Regions from separate parts of the Streptomyces sp. x-80 genome, predicted to be linked through region 1. Evidence: riboswitches for the same ligand, from Rfam matches in the RefSeq annotation. Region 1 holds a riboswitch; the other holds the start of a gene.
What was found. A riboswitch is a leader RNA that binds a small molecule or an ion and turns the genes downstream of it on or off. The one in region 1 is predicted to bind glycine.
Positions count from the first base shown of each region.

Region 1 (9,531 bases):
GCGATGGACAGACCGGATTCCCGGGAGAGCCGCAGCAGCTCGTCGCCGGTGCGGAAGGGGTGCGTCAGGACGGTGTCGTCGAGTTTGATGCGGTCCTCGCCGACCGCGTCCTCGTCGACGACGAAGCCGCCGCCCACCGAGTAGTACGTCTTCTCCAGCAGCGGGGCGCCGGTCGCGTCGTACGCGTAGAGCGTCATGCCGTTGGCGTGGTACGGCAGGAAGCGGCGGCGGTGCAGGATCAGCTCGGTCGACTCGTCGAAGTCGATCTCGTGGTCGGTGCCTATCTCCGCGCCCAGCAGCCGCAGCCGCTTGGTCGTGCGGATCCGCTCGACCTCCTCGTCGGCGCGCGTCACGTCGACGGTGCGCGGGGAGTGGCCCTCCAGGCCGAGGAGGACGGCCTTGGGGGTGCCGTGGCCGTGGCCGGTGGCGCCGAGCGAACCGAACAGCTCGGCGCGCACCGAGGCCGTCTGGGCGAGCAGACCGTCCTTCTTGAGGCGTCCGACGAACATCCGGGCGGCACGCATCGGGCCGACGGTGTGCGAGCTGGACGGCCCGATGCCGATGGAGAAGAGGTCGAACACGGAGATGGCCACGGTGGCGGACTCCCTTGTCTGCTCGTGGTGGACGGTGGAGCAATGGGGCAGGAAGGTACGTTTCTGCGCCGACTGTCGAGCGTAACCCGGAGACGGCACAGGCCGTCAGACGGAGGTCTTCGGGCGGCCGTCGCCGGGGGAAACGGAGGGTGCCGGCGCGGCCTCGCCGGTCACGGCCGGAGCGGTGGCCCTGCCGTCCGCGGCCGGTGCGGCGTCCGCGCCGTCGATGACCGGGTCCGGGCCCGGCAGACCCGCCTGGTGGGCCTTGACCCCGGCGCGGACCGCCCAGAAGTAGAAGGCCAGGGCCGAGAGGGCGACGAGGGCGATGTCCAGGCCGCCGGGGATGGTGCCCCGGCCGCCGAACTCGGTGCTGCCGAGCGCCGAGAGCAGCGCCATCCACAGCAGGAAGGCGACCATCCACCAGGCGGGGGCGAACTGCCGGCGCAGGTTCCGCTCGCCCTTGCGGCGCAGGACGATCGCGGCGATCGGTACGGAGACCAGCGTGAGCAGCGCGACCTTGCCGGTGTCGGGCCACTTGGACCAGTACAGGGCGCAGGCGGCGAAGGCGAAGGTGACCGGGCAGAGGATCTTGGCGGCGGGCAGCCGGAAGGGGCGCGGGAGCTCCGGTTTGGTCTGCCGGAAGACGCCGACCGCGATCGGGCCGATGAGGTACGAGATGACCATGGCGGCCGAGATCACGCTGGCCAGGGCCTGCCAGCTGTGGCCGACGGTGACCAGCAGAAGGAAGGAGAAGCCGAGGTTGAGCCACATCGCGGGGCGCGCGGTGCCGTACTTGGGGTGCACGGCGGCCAGCTTCTTGGGGAAGAAGCCGGTCTCGGAGAGGTTCTTGACCATGTACGCGGCGGACGCGACGTTGGCGATGTTGGAGCCGGCCGGCGAGATGAACGCGCCGAACTGGAGCATCGTGACGACCCAGTGCAGCATCAGCAGCTTGGCGAGGTCGGCGAAGGGCGAGCTGAAGTTCACGCCCTGCCAGCCGCCGGCCTGGGCGAGCTGCTCGGGCGGTACGGCGCCCAGGAAGGCGGTCTGCAACGCCAGGTAGATCACCAGGCCCAGCGAGAGCGCGCCGACCAGGGCGATCGGGATGGCCCGGCCGGGGTTTTTGGCGGCGCCGCCGAGATTGACCACGGCCTGGAAGCCGTTGAAGGCGAAGACGACACCGGAGGTGGTGACGGCGGTGAGCACCGCGGGCCAGCCGTACGGGGCGAAGCCGCCCTGCGAGGTGAAGTTGGAGGTGTGGAAGCCGGACGCGATCAGGGCGATCACGGCGAGTACCGGGATCGCGAACTTGATCAGGGTGAGGAAGGTGTTGGCGCGGGCCAGCAGCTGTACCGACCAGTAGCAGGTCAGCCAGAGCGCGACGGTCAGGAGCAGCGCGACGCCCACGCCGGCGGTGGTCAGCTGGTGGCCGGCCGGGTCGACCAGGCCCTGGGCCCAGCCGAAGTTCCAGGACGCCATGTACTGGGTGGCGGCGATCGACTCGATCGGGATCAGTGAGGCGACCGCGATCCACACCGCCCAGCCGGTGATGAAGCCGAGCACCGGACCGTGCGAGATATGGCCGTAGCGGGCCATGCCGCCGGGTATCGGATAGGCGGAGCCGACCTCCGCGTAGGACATGGCGATCATGCCGATGAAGACCGCGCCGATCACCCAGGCCGCCAGGGCCGCCGGGCCTGCCACCTGGGCAGCGGCGCCGGCGCCGAAGAGCCAGCCGGAGCCGAAGATCGAGCCGATGCCGATCATGATCAAGGCGAAGAGGCTGAGCCCCTTCCGGTTGCCCGCGCTCATGTCCATGGAGTGCGTGTCCGTCCTGATGTCGTGGAAAAGCCGCTCGTCATTGAGTGGCTACTGCCACCTTATTTGCTGAAAAATCGCAAAAAGCCAGGCAGACGGGCCGCGAGCCCGGGACCAACGGCCCCGGGCCCGCGGCCCGTTCGTCCCGCACCCGCCGGCTTTCCGGCGGGCTCCCGCGGTCACCTCGTGAAACGTGTCACAGTGACGGGTACAGCGGGTGCTTGTCGGCGAGGGCGGTGACCCGGGCCTTGAGCGACTCGGCGTCGTACGCCGGCTTCAGCGCCTCGGCGATGATGTCCGCCACCTCGCGGAAGTCCTCGTCCTGGAAGCCACGGGTGGCCAGCGCCGGGGTGCCGATCCGCAGACCCGAGGTGACCATCGGCGGCCGCGGGTCGTTCGGGATGGCGTTGCGGTTGACGGTGATGCCGACCTCGTGGAGCCGGTCCTCGGCCTGCCGGCCGTCCAGCTCGCTGTTGCGCAGGTCGACCAGGACGAGGTGGACGTCCGTACCGCCGGAGAGGACGGAGACACCGGCCTCCGTCACATCGGACCGCATCAGCCGCTCGGCGAGGATGCGGGCGCCGTCCAGGGTGCGCTGCTGGCGCTCCTTGAACTCCTCGGTCGCCGCGACCTTGAAGGACACCGCCTTCGCCGCGATGACGTGCTCCAGCGGACCGCCCTGCTGGCCCGGGAAGACCGCCGAGTTGATCTTCTTGGCGAGCTCCTGGGTGGAGAGGATCACGCCACCGCGCGGACCGCCGAGGGTCTTGTGCGTGGTGGTCGTGACGACATGCGCGTGCGGTACGGGGGAGGGGTGCAGCCCCGCCGCGACCAGACCGGCGAAGTGCGCCATGTCGACCATCAGGTACGCGCCGACCTCGTCCGCGATCCGGCGGAAGGCGGCGAAGTCCAGCTGGCGCGGGTACGCGGACCAGCCGGCCACGATCAGCTTCGGGCGGTGCTCCTTGGCGAGCCGCTCGACCTCGTCCATGTCGACCAGGTTCGACTTCTCGTCGACGTGGTAGGGCACCACGTTGTAGAGCTTGCCGGAGAAGTTGATCTTCATGCCGTGGGTGAGGTGCCCGCCGTGCGCGAGGTTCAGGCCCAGGATGGTGTCGCCCGGCTTGATCAGCGCGAACATCGCGGCCGCGTTGGCCTGCGCGCCCGAGTGCGGCTGGACATTGGCGGCCTCGGCGCCGAAGAGCGCCTTGATCCGGTCGATGGCGATCTGCTCGACGACGTCGACGTGCTCGCAGCCGCCGTAGTAGCGGCGGCCCGGGTAGCCCTCGGCGTACTTGTTGGTGAGGACGGAGCCCTGGGCCTCCATGACGGCGACCGGAGCGAAGTTCTCCGACGCGATCATTTCGAGGGTGGACTGCTGACGGTGGAGCTCGGCGTCGACGGCGGCGGCGACGTCGGGGTCGAGCTCATGGAGGGAGCTGTTGAGAAGCGACATGAGTCTTTCCTGGAGGGTCAGGGGGCGCGAAGCGCTTCCACGTGGGCGGTGGCGGATGGCCGGCGGAGCGGTCTCAGCCGGCGGTGAAGGCGGTGTACTCGTCGGCCGTGAGCAGATCGTCCGGCTCGCCGGTGAGCTTCACCTTGAACAGCCAGCCGCCCTCGAACGGAGCGGAGTTCACCAGCGAGGGGTCGCCGACGACCTCCTCGTTGACCTCGGTGACCTCGCCGTCGACGGGCGAGTAGAGATCGCTGACCGACTTGGTCGACTCCAGCTCACCGCAGGTCTCGCCCGCCGTGACCGTCGTACCGACCTCGGGAAGGTCCACGTAGACGACGTCGCCGAGCGCGTTGGAGGCGTGCTCGGTGATGCCGACCGTCGAGACGCCCTCCGCGGCGTCCGACAGCCACTCGTGCTCCTTGCTGTAGCGCAGCTGCTGGGGGTTGCTCATGTCTTGATTCTCCTGTACGCGGTGGTGTGATCGTGAAAGGGGTCTTGCCCAGTGAGACGCGTCGGGCGCGCCGGCGCCGCCGCGCACGCGCGCGGGGGTTCGGCGCCGGGCGCTACTTCTGCCGCTTGTAGAAGGGCAGCGCGACGACGTCGTACGCCTCATGGCTGCCGCGGATGTCCACGGCGACGCCCTCGGTGCCCGGTTCGGCGTACGCCGCGTCGACATACGCGATGGCGATCGGCTTCCCGAGGGTGGGGGAGGGGGCCCCGGAGGTGACCTCGCCGATGACGGTGCCGTCGGCCGCGACGACCTCGTAGCCGGCGCGCGGCACCCGGCGGCCCTCCGCGATCAGGCCGACGAGCTTGCGCGGCGGGCTGACCTCGGCGCGCGCGGCGGCCGCCGCCAGCGCGTCCCGGCCCACGAAGGCACCGCCGTTGGTGGTCTTCTCGAACTTCACGACCCGGCCGAGGCCCGCGTCGAACGGCGTGGTCGCGGTGGTCAGCTCGTGCCCGTACAGCGGCATGCCCGCCTCCAGGCGCAGCGTGTCCCGGCAGGACAGGCCGCACGGGACGAGACCGGCGTCCTTGCCCGCCACGGTCAGCGCCGCCCACAGCGCGGCCGCGTCGGCGGGCCGCACGAACAGCTCGAAACCGTCCTCGCCGGTGTATCCGGTACGGGCGATCAGCGCGTCCACCCCGGCGACCGTACCGGGCAGACCCGCGTAGTACTTGAGGCCGTCCAGATCGGCGTCCGTCAGCGACTTGAGGATGCCGGGGGACTCGGGGCCCTGCACCGCGAGCAGCGCGTACGCGTCCCGGTCGTCGCGGATCGCCGCGTCGAAGCCGCCGGCCCGCGCGGTCAGCGCGTCCAGCACCACCTGGGCGTTCGAGGCGTTGGCGACGACCATGAACTCCAGGTCGGCGAGGCGGTAGACGATCAGGTCGTCGAGGATGCCGCCCGCCGCGTCGCAGATCATCGTGTAGCGGGCGCGGCCGGGCCTGACGCCGCCGATGTTGCCCACCAGCGCGTAGTCGAGCAGGTCGGCGGCCTGCGGGCCGGTGACGGTGATCTCGCCCATGTGGGAGAGGTCGAAGAGGCCGGCGCGGGTGCGGACGGCGACATGCTCGTCGCGCTCACTGGCGTAGCGCAGCGGCATGTCCCAGCCCGCGAAGTCGGTCATGGTCGCGCCGAGCGCGCGGTGCGTGGCGTCCAGCGCGGTACGACGGGGGGCATCAGTCATGGTTCCGGGCTCCCAGGCAAGGGTGACAAGACGTTCTCCCCATCTGTCATCGGAACCTGAGAGGTTCACCGGGAGTCCGTGACCGGAACCTGGTTTGCACCTTGGGTGGAGCCGCCCCTTCAGCCGGGCAGTGACTCGCTTTTCAGATCTGCCTCGCCCGCGCGGTATAGGGGCCTGAGAGATTCAAGGGAGGACTTGCTCCTTCGGCGCCCCGCCGTGGCGGCCGGGGACTCTCCCGCGCGGATTCAAGCGGCCGGTATGCAGTTGGCCGTGCACGGATGAGCACTCGTGTGCACGTGGCGCCGACATCATTGCACGGGATCGCCGGATGCAGGAGACCTGGCCGCCACCCCGCCCGGGACGGCGGCGGATCGGTGAATCGCCGTACCGGACATTGCCTTTTCTTTACACTCAGCGGCAGGGGACGGATCCGCTCCGGACCCCACCGGACGGGGAGGGCGAACACGGTGCACCAGGAAGCCGCCTGCGCGACCACGGCGGGAGCCGCGCCACTGCCCCCGGCCCGGCGCGCCCCCGCACCCCCGGCCGCCGGCGGACCCGCGGACGGCGCCGGGGTCCTGGACCTGAGGGGACTGCGCGCGGCCCGGCGCGCGGCCGGACTGCGCTTCCCCGCGGGCGCCCTCGTGGTGTTCTCCGGTCTGCCCGGCAGCGGCAAGAGCACCCTGATGCGCCGCGCCGTACCGCCCCTGGACCGGCGCGGCAGGGCGGTGCACCGCATCGACTCGCAGGACGTCCGCGCCCGCTGGGCGCGCGGCCGGCTGCGCCCGCTGCCGTACGTCCTCTACCGGCCGCTGGTCCGGGCCGCCCACTACCTCGCGCTGCGCCGCGCGCTGCGCTCCGGCGGCAGCGTGGTGGTGCACGACTGCGGGACGCTGGTGTGGGTGCGGCGCTGGATCGCGCGGGCGGCCGGCCGCGGCGGCCGCGGGCTGCATCTGGTGCTGCTCGATGTGCCGCCCGAGGCGGCGCGGTCCGGCCAGCGGGCCCGGGGGCGCGGCGTCTCCCGGTACGCCTTCGCCCGGCACCGCAGGGCGGTGGGCAGGCTGCTCGGCGCGGCGGAGGCGGCCCGGCTGCCGGCCGGCTTCGCCTCGGCGGTGCTGCTGGACCGGCGGGCGGCCCGCGCGCTGGAGACGGTCACCTTCGAATAGCGGCGGCCGCGCGCCGCGGTGTCCGGCTCCGTGACCGCGCGCCCGGCGCGGCCGTCCGCGCCCGTCCGTCGTCGGCGCACCCCGCCACCAGCCGCTAGGGTCGTTGGCCAGACAGCGCGGCCGGGAACGGGTGGATGGACATGAACTTTCAGGAGCAGGGGATACCGCAACTGGCGTGGCCCGCGAACGAGCTCGAAGAGGTGCTCTCGGCATCGCTCGGGCACCCGGGCGCGGGCGGCCGGATCGTCGAGGTGCTGGGCCGCAGCCGGGTGTGGGTGCCGCTGCCCCATGGCGGCGGTCCGGACAGCGCGGGCCCCGGGGCCGCCGGCCTCGATCTGCCGACCCTCGGGATCGACGGCGTGGCGTACGTCCCGGTCTTCAGCTCCGAGCAGGAGTTCCGGCGGGTCGTCGGACCGCAGATGTCCTTCGCCGTCGCGCCCGCCCAGGAGTTCGCCCGCGGGCTGCCGCCGCAGCTCGGTATCGCGGTCAACCCCGACGGCACGGTCGGCGTCCCGCTGCCGCCGCCCGCGGTGGCGGAACTCTGCCGGACGGGGCGCACGGAAGCGGACGGCCCGGCGACCGGCGGGCGGGTGCGGCTCTTCGAACCGGACTGGCAGGACGAGCCGGTGGACTTCCTGGCCGCGGCGGGACTGGAGTTCTCCGCCGCCGGTTTTGTCCTGACTGCCCGGCGTGCCCTGGCCAGCGTCGAGGGCGACACGCCCGCGCTGTTCGTCGGCGTCGAGGTCGAGACGGCCCCTGAGGCGCTGCACGACGGCACCGCCCACCAGGCGGTCCTGACGGCGCTGGGCCGGGCGCTCGGAGCGGTGCCGGTGCCGTGGCCCGTGCAGCTGGTGATGCTGGACATCGCGCAGGGCGACCCGGTCGCCGACCGGATGCTGGAGCGGGTGCGGCCCTTCTACTCCCGGGACCACTCGTAAGCTGGTTGGATGACGGGCGGGCGCACCCCACGTGCCCTGCCGAAGAAGGGACGGACCACGTGAGCGCGGGTGCGCATCAGGGAGCCGCGGCGGCCGGGCAGGTCGAGCAGATGCTGCAACAGGTCGCGCCCGGCCGGTACGACGCCTACGAAGCGCTGCTGCACGCTCTCGCCGCCGGCCGGGTCTGGATGCTCCTGTGGCACGGCCGGGCCGGGATGCCCGACGCGCAGTACGGAAACATGGAGGTCGAAGGGCTCGGCTACGCGCCGTGCGTGACCTCCGAGCCCGAACTCGCCGCCTCCGGCTGGAACCGTGACCACGAACTCGTCACCGGCCCCGACATCGCCGCCGCGCTCTTCCCCGACCGCTGGGGGCTGTGGCTGAACCCGCACGCCCCCGGCGGCGGCGTCGGCATCCCGTGGCTGGATCTGCGCCGGATCGCCGGGGGTCTCGACCGGCTGCCCGCCGGACCGCTGCGGATCACCGAACCAGCCCTTGACATCCCGCAGTTCTATGCCCTCTTGGTCCAAAATGCCCACCGGACGCCCGCTGTGCGGTCGTTGCGCCGGGCTTGGGTGCAGCCTGCCCTCGGTGTCCCATATCTGGCGATCGGGCTGGATCTGTACGACACCGGTCAAGTCGCCGTGGATGCGGTGCGGTTGATGATCCAGCAGTCCATCGGGGCGGTTCCGGACGGTTTGCCCGTATCGACCGTCGCGATGAACGACGAGTACGACCCCGTCGGGATGTGGATGCGGGCCTCGGCGCGCCCGTTCTTCGACCGCGATGACTACGGCCGGCCCGCCGGCCAGGCCCCCGCCCCGTCCTACGGCTACGGATACCCGCGCCCCTACTGACGCGGGCCGCCGCCGCGGCGCGCCGCTTCGGGGTAATTCGCCCCGAGCGCCCAGTGGTTGAGTTTCCCTCCCATGGTCGATACGTCCGCTGAGCCGCCTCAGTTGTCCGGATATCGGAACCCCCGGACCACATCACAGTTGCGCATCCATTCACCGTCAGGTCTGGTGACTGATCGCGAATCCGATGAAGACTCCCGCAAGCACAGGGTTTAAACCCGGAGTGCGAACGCCATGCAGACAGGCGTTGCGGGTATCTGCGAACTTCCGTTGTGCGAACTTTCGTGGTGCCCCGGACGACTTGCCAGAGTGATGTGAACCAGGCCGCTACCGCGGCGGGCATGGGCCGGCCACCGTCGGCCGAGAGGGGTCAAAGGCACCGTGACCGCACCGATCGAGACCACCGGGGCGGCTGCCGAGGCGCAGCCGGAAGCGGTGCTTCAGGGCGTCGAGAAAAAGCGGATCGAGGGGCGCTCGCTCGGCCAGATCGCCTGGCTGCGCTTCCGACGCGACAAGATCGCCGTGGCCGGCGCCGTCGTCGTCGTCCTGCTCATCGCGATCGCCGCACTCTCCCGCCCCCTCCAGGCCCTGCTGGGCCTGGACCCGAACAGCCCGAACCAGGCGCTGATCGACCCCAACACCACACTGCCCAAGGGCGATTTCGGCGGCATGAGCGCCGACCACCCACTGGGCGTGGACCCCAAGTTCGGCCGTGACCTGCTGGCCCGTGTGCTGGAGGGCTCCTGGGTCTCGCTGATCGTCGCCTTCGGGGCGACCCTGCTGTCCGTGGCGATCGGCACCGTCCTCGGTGTGGTCGCGGGCTTCTACCGCGGGCGGGTCGACGCGGTCATCAGCCGGCTGATGGACGTCTTCCTGGCGTTCCCGCTGCTGCTGTTCGCCATTGCGATCTCCGCCTCGCTCCAGGGCGGTGCGTTCGGGCTGAGCGGTCTGCCGCTGCACCTCGGAGTGCTGATCTTCGTGATCGGCTTCTTCAACTGGCCCTATATGGGCCGCA
Region 1 covers NZ_JAJPWM010000011.1:63,359-72,889, forward strand. The annotation lists gene ACLJWH_RS22695 (L-serine ammonia-lyase) at 1-593, opposite strand, end outside; gene ACLJWH_RS22700 (APC family permease) at 699-2,411, opposite strand; gene glyA (serine hydroxymethyltransferase) at 2,608-3,867, opposite strand; gene gcvH (glycine cleavage system protein GcvH) at 3,941-4,318, opposite strand; gene gcvT (glycine cleavage system aminomethyltransferase GcvT) at 4,431-5,558, opposite strand; glycine riboswitch at 5,711-5,806, opposite strand; gene ACLJWH_RS22720 (AAA family ATPase) at 6,026-6,724, shown strand; gene ACLJWH_RS22725 (enhanced serine sensitivity protein SseB) at 6,865-7,662, shown strand; gene ACLJWH_RS22730 (enhanced serine sensitivity protein SseB C-terminal domain-containing protein) at 7,722-8,519, shown strand; gene ACLJWH_RS22735 (ABC transporter permease) at 8,898-9,531, shown strand, end outside.

Region 2 (9,531 bases), on a different contig from region 1:
GCCCGGATCGGCCGGGCCGAGCTGCTGGTCGCCGCCGAGGTGGACGAGGCGGCACTCGCCGACTGGGAGTCGTACGGTCTCATCGTCCCCGATGCGGACGGCTCGTACGACATCGAGGCCGTCACGATCGCCCGGCTCGTCACGGATCTGGGCCGTTTCGGGCTCGAACCGCGGCATCTGCGCGCCGTGAAAGCGGCCGCGGAGCGTGAGGCCGGCCTGGTCGACCAGGTCGTGGCACCCCTTCGGCGGCACCGTAATCCGCAGACCAGGGCCCATGCCGAGGCCACCGCCAGGGAGCTGGCCACGCTGTCCGTGCGGCTCCATGCGGCACTGCTCCAGACCGCACTGCGGGTCCGCCTCCCATGAGCAAACGAGTGCCCGACTACCCAAACCGGCCGGGCACGTCCTAGGGTTGCTGTGTGAACGAGCTCGACGTCGTGGGTGTCCGGGTGGAAATGCCTTCCAGCCAACCGATCGTGCTCCTGCGGGAGGTGGGAGGCGATCGTTACTTGCCCATTTGGATCGGGCCGGGGGAGGCCACCGCCATCGCCTTCGCCCAGCAGGGCATGGTCCCTGCCAGGCCGCTGACGCACGACCTTTTCAAGGATGTGCTGGAGGCGGTGGGCCAGGAGCTGACGCAGGTCCGCATCACGGACCTGCGCGAGGGGGTGTTCTATGCCGAGCTGGTCTTCGCCAGCGGTGTGGAGGTCAGCGCGCGTCCGTCCGACGCCATAGCGCTGGCGCTGCGTACCGGAACACCGATCTTCGGTACGGACGGTGTGCTGGACGACGCGGGGATCGCGATCCCGGACGAGCAGGAGGACGAGGTGGAGAAGTTCCGTGAGTTCCTCGACCAGATCTCGCCCGAGGACTTCGGCACCAACAGCCAGTAACTCCGGCCAACGGAGCGTTTGGTTCCGGCCAACCTGGTACACCTTCCCCGTGCCGGGTCACGAGAAACCACTCGTAGGGTGATTATCACTCGGCGTGGCGAGCGCGGCGATCGTTGACGCACTCCGAGCGACTGCATACCGTCGATAGGCAGGTCCCGTCCGGGACGTGGAGGACGGAGGGCGGCGTGGCAATCACCGGCGACGGTAGGGCGGCGGAAGAGGCGTTGCCGTTCCACTCGGGTGCGGCGGCGAACCGTACACCGGCGCAGGTCGCCGCGGTGTCGGGGGATCGCGAGACGCAGACCATCGGCTACCGCGGCCCGACCGCGTGCGCGGCGGCGGGCATCACCTACCGGCAGCTCGACTACTGGGCGCGTACGGGCCTGGTGGAGCCGAGCGTCCGGCCGGCGTACGGCTCCGGAACCCAGCGGCTCTACAGCTTCCGGGACGTCGTCGTCCTGAAGATCGTCAAGCGGCTGCTGGACACCGGGGTGTCGTTGCAGAACATCCGCACCGCCGTGCAGCACCTGCGCACCCGCGAGCTCGCCGATCTGACGCGGATGACGCTCATGAGCGATGGCGCGACGGTCTACGAGTGCACCTCGCCGGACCAGGTCGTGAATCTGCTCCAGGGGGGTCAGGGCGTCTTCGGGATCGCCGTCGGCGTGGTGTGGCGGGACGTGGAGAACGCCCTGTCACAGCTGCACGGTGAGCGCGTGGACACCGGCGAGACGCTGATCGGGAAGAACCCGCACGACGAGCTGGCGCGGCGGCGCAACCGGGCGGTCTGAGCGCCTCCGAAGCGGTCCGTGGCCCGGCATCGGGCTCATTGTCAGTGGCATGCGGCAGCATCGGTGGTGTGAGACGTGCGCCGACGATCCTGCATCTGGACATGGATGCGTTCTTCGCGGCCGCCGAGCAGGCGGCCAAGCCGAGCCTGCGCGGGAAGCCCGTGGTGGTCGGCGGCGTCGGGCCGCGTGGGGTGGTCTCCACGGCGTCGTACGAGGCGCGGGTCTTCGGTGTCCGGTCGGCCATGCCGACGGCCCAGGCGCGCCGGCTGTGTCCCCACGCCGCCTACCTCAGCCCACGCTTCACCGTCTACCGCAAGGTGAGCGAGACCGTGATGGAGCTGCTGCACGCGCTGTCGCCGCTGGTGGAGCCGCTGAGCCTGGACGAGGCGTTCGTGGACCTGGAGGCGGGCGGGGTCGCGGCCGAGACCGCGGCGGTACGGGCCGTGGGGGAACAGTTGCGGCGCGATATCCGGCGCACCACGGGTCTGACGGGGTCGGTAGGGCTCGCGGGGGCCAAGATGCTGGCGAAGATCGCGTCGGAGGCGGCCAAGCCGGACGGGCTGGTGGTGATCGAGCCCGGTACCGAACGGGAGCTGCTGGGGCCGATGCCGACGCGGACGCTGCCCGGGGTGGGCCCCGCGACGGCCGAGGCGCTGCGCCGGGCCGGGATCACGACGGTCGCGGAGACGGCGGAGGCCGGCGAGGCCGAGCTGGTGCGGCTGCTGGGCAGGGCGCACGGCGCAGGGCTGTACGCGATGGCGCTGGGCCGGGACGACCGCCCGGTGGTGGCCGACCGGGATGCGAAATCCGTCTCGGTCGAGGACACCTTCGAGGTCGATCTGACCGACCGGACGCGGGTGCGGACCGAGGTGGTGCGGCTGGCCGACCGGTGTGTACAGCGGCTGCGGGCGGCCGGACGCTCCGGACGCACGGTGGTGATCAAGGTCCGTAACTACGATTTCTCGACGCTGACGCGCTCCGAGACGCTGCGCGGGCCCACCGACGACCCCGCGGTGGTGCGGGAGGCCGCCGCCCGGCTGCTGGAGACGGTGGACACCACCGGCGGGGTGCGGCTGCTGGGGGTCGGGGTGAGCGGGCTGGCCGACTTCACGCAGGAGGACCTGTTCGCCCAGCTGGCGACCGAGCGGGAGGCCGAGGAGACGGCGAAGGCGCCGCCGGTGCCGGTCGCCGGGAGCGGGGGCGAGCGAGCCGAGGAGGAGCGGCCGCGCCACTGGCATCCGGGAGCGGATGTCGTGCACGACGACTATGGCGCCGGGTGGGTGCAGGGGAGCGGGGTGGGGCGGGTGACCGTGCGTTTCGAACAGCCGTGGTCGGCGCCGGGGCGGGTGCGGACCTTCGCCGTCGAGGATCCGGAGCTGCGGCCGGGGGAGCCGCTGCCGCTGGTGGGCGGGGCGCCGTCGGAGGCTCAGTCCGGCGATCCGGCGACCCGGCCGAGGTCCTCGCCGGGGGAGGGGAAGGGGGAGTCGGAGTCGGACACCGGGGCGGAGATATCCAGCCGGTAGTGGTGGTAGAGCTGGAGCTCCTGTTCCGGCGAGAGATGCCGGCCCACGCCGAAGTCCGGGGCGTCCTTGATCAGCTTGCGGTCGTACGGGACGCGCAGACCCTCGTCGGCCAGTTCGCTCGGCTCCAGGGGGACGAACGCGTCCCGGCTGAAGAGGCCGGTGCGTACCGCCGCCCACTCCGGTTCCCCGGTGGCGTCGTCGAGGTACACCTCGTCCACGGTGCCGATCTTGGCGCCGTTCCGGTCGAATGCCTTGCGGCCGATCAGGCTCCGGGGATCGATATCGGTTTGCACGGTCCCTCCAACTGGTCGCAACTGCCGTGTGACAACTACCAAACGGCACATTTCATGCCCCGGCCACTCGAGGGATCGCCCAGATGGGGCGCTGGTAGGCTGGCGAATGGCTGTAGACCCCATGCGGGAGAGTCCTCCGTCGTCAGCGGCAGGGGGCGCCGAAGGAGCAAATCCTCCCCGGAATCTCTCAGGCACACGTACCGCATGGACGAGGTCACTCTGGAAAGCAGGGCGGGCCACGGGCGGACACCATGCCGGAACCCTTCCTCACCGACGGTGAAAGCCGGGTCGCCGCGGGCGGGCCGGTGAAGCTCTCAGGTTGAGATGACAGAGGGGGAGGCCGTCCGGGCACCAGCGCCTTGGTGCCCCTCGTAGGTCGCATTGACCAGGAGGCCCCCGCAGATGACCACCAATCGCATCTCCCTGCACGAGCTGGAGCGCGGTACCCCCTTCGAGCGCCGGCACATTGGTCCCGACCGCGAGGCGCAGGCGAAGATGCTCGCGCAGGTCGGATTCGGATCGCTGGACGAGCTCACCGACACCGCCGTACCGGACGTGATCAAGAGCGCGGAGGCGCTGGGCCTGCCGCAGGCGCGTTCCGAGGCCGAGGTCCTGGACGAGCTGCGTGGGCTCGCGGACCGCAACCAGGTCCTGTCCTCCATGATCGGACTCGGTTACTACGGCACGTTCACGCCGCCGGTGATCCTGCGCAACGTCATGGAGAACCCGTCCTGGTACACGGCGTACACGCCCTACCAGCCGGAGATCTCGCAGGGCCGCCTGGAGGCGCTGCTGAACTTCCAGACCATGGTCGCCGACCTGACCGGACTGCCCACCTCCGGCGCCTCCCTGCTCGACGAGGGCACCGCGGCGGCCGAGGCGATGGCGCTCGCCTGCCGCGTCGGCAAGGTCAAGCAGGGCGTCTTCCTGGTCGACGCGGACTGTCTGCCGCAGACCGTCGCGGTGCTCCGGACCCGCGCCGAGCCGACCGGCGTCGAGGTCGTCGTCACCGATCTGACGGACGGCATTCCCGCCGAGATCGCCGAGCGCGGGGTCTTCGGCGTGCTGCTCCAGTACCCCGGTGCCTCCGGATCGGTGCGCGACCCGCGCGCCGTCATCGCACAGGCCCATGAGCTGGGCGCGGTGGTCACCGTCGCCGCCGACCTGCTGGCGCTGACACTGCTGACCTCGCCCGGGGAGCTCGGCGCGGACATCGCCGTCGGAACCACCCAGCGCTTCGGCGTCCCGATGGGCTTCGGCGGACCGCACGCCGGGTTCATGGCCGTCCGCGAGTCGTTCGCCCGCAGCCTGCCGGGCCGCCTGGTGGGGGTCTCTGTCGACGCCGACGGCAACAGGGCGTACCGCCTGGCCCTCCAGACCCGGGAGCAGCACATCCGCCGGGAGAAGGCCACCAGCAACATCTGCACCGCGCAGGTGCTGCTCGCCGTCATGGCGGGCATGTACGCCGTCTATCACGGCCCCGACGGTCTCGCGGCCATCGCGCGGCGCACCCACCGCTACGCCACCGTCCTCGCCGAGGGACTGCGGGCCGGCGGTGTGGAGATCGTGCACGGTGCGTACTTCGACACGCTCACCGCACGGGTGCCGGGCCGGGCCGCCCAGGTCGTCGCCGCCGCCCGCGAGGCCGGCATCAACCTCCGGCAGGTCGACGCCGACCTGGTCGGCATCGCCTGCGACGAGACGACCGGACGGGCGCAGCTGGCCGGCGTCTGGCGCGCCTTCGGCGTCGAGGGCGATGTCGAGCAGCTGGACGGGGCCGCCGGCGAGGTGCTGCCGCAGGCGCTGCTGCGCACCGACGACTACCTCACGCACCCGGTCTTCCACCAGCACCGCTCGGAGACCGCGATGCTGCGCTATCTGCGCCGGCTCGCCGACCGGGACTACGCGCTGGACCGCGGCATGATCCCGCTCGGTTCCTGCACGATGAAGCTGAACGCCACCACGGAGATGGAGCCGGTCACCTGGCCAGAGTTCGGGCAGCTGCACCCGTTCGCGCCGGCCGGCCAGGCGCAGGGCTACCTGACGCTGATTCAGGAGCTGGAGGAGCGGCTGGCCACGGTCACCGGCTACGACAAGGTCTCCATTCAGCCGAACGCCGGCTCCCAGGGCGAGCTCGCGGGCCTGCTGGCCGTCCGCGCCTACCACCGGGCCAACGGCGACGACCAGCGCACCGTCTGCCTGATCCCGTCCTCCGCGCACGGCACCAACGCCGCCAGCGCCGTGATGGCCGGGATGAAGGTCGTCGTCGTCAAGACCGGTGAGAACGGTGAGGTCGACACCGACGATCTGCACGCCAAGATCGACAAGCACCGCGACGAGCTCGCGGTCCTCATGGTCACCTACCCCTCCACGCACGGCGTGTTCGAGGAGCACATCACCCAGATCTGCGCCACCGTGCACGACGCCGGTGGCCAGGTCTATGTCGACGGCGCGAACCTCAACGCGCTGGTCGGACTCGCCGAGCCGGGCAAGTTCGGCGGCGATGTCTCGCACCTGAACCTGCACAAGACCTTCTGCATCCCGCACGGCGGCGGCGGCCCCGGTGTCGGCCCGGTCGGTGTGCGCGCCCATCTGGCGCCGTACCTCCCCAACCACCCCCTCCAGCCCACCGCCGGGCCGGAGACGGGCATCGGCCCGGTCTCCGCCGCGCCCTGGGGCTCGGCCGGAATCCTGCCGATCTCCTGGGCGTACGTCCGTCTGATGGGCGGTGAGGGCCTCAAGCGCGCCAGTCAGGTCGCGGTGCTCAGCGCCAACTACATCGCCAAGCGGCTGGAGCCGCACTACCCGGTGCTCTACACCGGCCCCGGCGGTCTGGTCGCCCATGAGTGCATCATCGACGTCCGGCCGCTGACCAAGGCGACCGGTGTGAGCATCGACGATGTCGCCAAGCGGCTCATCGACTACGGCTTCCACGCGCCGACGATGTCCTTCCCGGTGGCCGGCACGCTGATGATCGAGCCGACCGAGAGCGAGGACCTGGACGAGCTGGACCGGTTCTGCGACGCGATGATCGCCATCCGTGCGGAGATCGAGAAGGTCGGCTCGGGGGAGTGGGACAAGGACGACAACCCGCTGCGCAACGCCCCGCACACCGCCGGCGCGCTCGGTGGCGAGTGGACGCACCCGTACACCCGCGAGGAGGCCGTCTTCCCGGCCGGTGTGGTGGCGGCGGAGAAGTACTGGCCGCCGGTGCGCCGTATCGACGGTGCCTTCGGCGACCGTAACCTCGTCTGCTCCTGCCCCCCGCTGACGGAGTACGACGGCTGACGTACCGTCACATATCGAGGGCCCTCGGCACGTATGCCGGGGGCCCTTTTGTCGTAGTGATCGTAGTTGTCGTACGTGGCGTCGCGGTCAGGCGGCGCTCCCTACCCGTACGGTGCCGAGCGGCCGGTGCGGGGCGATGACCTGCCCGTCCGGCAGGAGCTCACCGGTGTCCTCGAAGAGGAGGACGCCGTTGCACAGCAGGCTCCAGCCCTGCTCCGGGTGGTGTGCCACAGGGTGCGCGGCTTCCCGGTCGCTGGAGTCTGCTGACGGGCATGGCGGCTGGTGCTGACACATGGAAGTTGTCTTTCGCTGCGATGTGGTGAATGTCGGCATACGGCTCGATGAGGTGGTCATGGCCGCTCCCCCGTTTCCTGTCGGTCCCAGTGTTGCCCTACGGACGGCATTCCGCAGGGATTTCGCAGCAGCGGTACGCACTCGATAGGGACGCGTCACCCATGCGGGCGGTTGCTCCCAAATGCGCCACTTCGACAGGGGGTTGGGGGTGATAGCGGTGCTGGGTGCCGGTGGGTGCGCGCGGCGGAGCGCCCCGCGTCCGGAGGGGGTCGCGGGGCGTTCGGCGGTGCGACGGCGTGCGCCGCCGTGGTGCTACGGAGCCGGCGCCGGTGCGGACCGGGCCGGCGAACCGAGCAGCGGTGTGGCCGTCAGGCGCAGCGCGAGCCGCGGGAGCAGGTCGGCGACGCGCTGCGGGCGGTGGGCGGCGATGCCCGGCGGGGCGGGCGCCAGGGGCAGCAGCAGGTCACCGGGGGCGGGCGTGCCGTCGGCGCCGTCCGAGGTGAGGTCGTGATGCAGCCACAGCGTGAGCATGTACAGCTCCGGGACGGACAGCAGCCGCGGCTGGTAGGGGGTGGTGAGCAACTCGGCCTGGTGCAGTGCCTGTTCGGTCGCGTTGACGTAGGGGCCGCCGCAGAAGTGGGAGAACGTCCAGCCGTCGGCGGTCAGCCTCGCCTCGGCGGCCGCCACCGCCCGCTCCCCGCCGCGGACCAGGAAGCGCCAGCCGGCCGGCCGGGTGCGCAGCGGACCGCCCGCGCGGCTGACGTCGTCCCAGACATGGACGGGCAGCGGGTGGTCGGGGCTCAACGGGCCCTGATGGTCGCGCAAGGCGGAGGTGGGTGCCTCGCGGACGGCGGTGGGCGAGCCGAGGGCGGTGAGGACGCTGCGCAGGGCGGGCGCGGGCGCGGGGGGGACATGCAGCGGCATGGTGGGTCGCCTCTCACTTCGGAGACACGGTGGAGCTGGGAAGGTGCAAACGGCACTGTCTGCGTGCGGGGTCAGAGGTCGGCCGACCGGGGCTGCGGCCCGATGGGGTCAGCCGCTGTGCCTCAGCACCGGTGAGAACACCACAACACTGGGGGCCAACTCTCTGCCTCGTCACCGAAGTTTATACGACATATGTTCTGGTGGTGTTTCGGCTAGCGGCCTTGCGGATTTCCGGCAAGACGGATTTCGGACCCGTACCGGAGGTGATTTCCGCCTTTTTGTACAGGGCCTTTGCGGCGCCACCTCATATTCTCTCGCCGGCGCGGTAGGCCGGATCTCGTCGGCGTTTTCCACCAGAGAAATGCCTACGGAGAGAGCCTGCGGCGTATGCCCATGGAACGTGCCGGATTCTCCGTCCCTTCGAGCTTATCGGTACCGGCACGCCCTTGAGGCGTTATCGATCAGATTGCCGGGGCATCATCGACCGTAGCGCGTGCCCCGGCGGTGCCGGGGCGGCCCCAAGCAGCCCGTGGCCGCGGGCCGTTCACTCAGGGAAGGACCCTTCGATGGGGGAGAAGGTCGCCGCGGACGGGATCGGCCTGGCGGACCGGGAGCGTTATCGAAGAAAGCTCCACAGGTGTCTTGAGGCACTGGCGAGACTGCTGGAGGAGAAGCGGTTCGACCGGCCGAAGAATCTGATCGGTCTGGAGATAGAACTGAATCTCGCCGACGCCGACGGGCTGCCGCGCATGATGAACTCGCAGGTTCTCGAGCGTATCGCGAGCCGTGATTTCCAGACCGAACTCGCCCAGTGCAATCTGGAAGTCAACATCCTGCCGCACCGATTGCGCGGCCGCGTCCTGGACCAGCTCGCCGAGGAACTCCGTACCGGGCTCGCCTACGCCGACAGACAAGCGGGGGAGGTCGCCGCCCGGATCGTGATGATCGGCATTCTGCCGACCCTGAACGCCGCGGACCTCACGACCGCCAGCCTCTCCGAGATCGACCGCTATGTACTGCTCAACGACCAGATGCGGGCGGCCCGCGGTGAGGACTTCGCGATCGACATCCAGGGCATCGAGCGGCTGGTCTCCCGCTCGTCCTCGATCGCGCCGGAGGCCGCCTGTACGTCGGTTCAGCTGCACCTCCAGGTGACGCCCGGCCGGTTCGCCGCCGTCTGGAACGCCGCGCAGGCCATCGCCGCGGTACAGGTGGCCGTCGGCGCCAACTCGCCGTTCGTCTTCGGGCGCGAGCTGTGGCGTGAGTCGCGGCCGCCGGTCTTCCAGCAGGCCACCGACACTCGCGCACCCGAACTCCAGGCCCAAGGAGTGCGCCCCCGCACCTGGTTCGGCGAACGCTGGGTGGACTCCGCGTACGACCTGTTCGAGGAGAACCTGCGCTACTTCCCGCCACTGCTGCCGATCTACGGTCCCCAGGAGCCGCTGCGGGTCCTGGACGAGGGCGGTGTGCCCGACCTGGCCGAACTCGTGCTGCACAACGGCACCGTCTACCGCTGGAACCGGCC
Region 2 covers NZ_JAJPWM010000034.1:39,464-48,994, reverse strand. The annotation lists gene ACLJWH_RS39115 (MerR family transcriptional regulator) at 1-366, shown strand, start outside; gene ACLJWH_RS39110 (bifunctional nuclease family protein) at 420-893, shown strand; gene ACLJWH_RS39105 (MerR family transcriptional regulator) at 1,079-1,684, shown strand; gene ACLJWH_RS39100 (DNA polymerase IV) at 1,753-3,207, shown strand; gene ACLJWH_RS39095 (PRC-barrel domain-containing protein) at 3,111-3,500, opposite strand; glycine riboswitch at 3,615-3,713, shown strand; gene gcvP (aminomethyl-transferring glycine dehydrogenase) at 3,903-6,788, shown strand; gene ACLJWH_RS39085 (DUF5999 family protein) at 6,876-7,082, opposite strand; gene ACLJWH_RS39080 (hypothetical protein) at 7,395-8,006, opposite strand; gene ACLJWH_RS39075 (glutamate-cysteine ligase family protein) at 8,573-9,531, shown strand, end outside.
Region 2: another riboswitch for glycine. It lies ahead of gcvP (aminomethyl-transferring glycine dehydrogenase); the one in region 1 lies ahead of gcvT (glycine cleavage system aminomethyltransferase GcvT).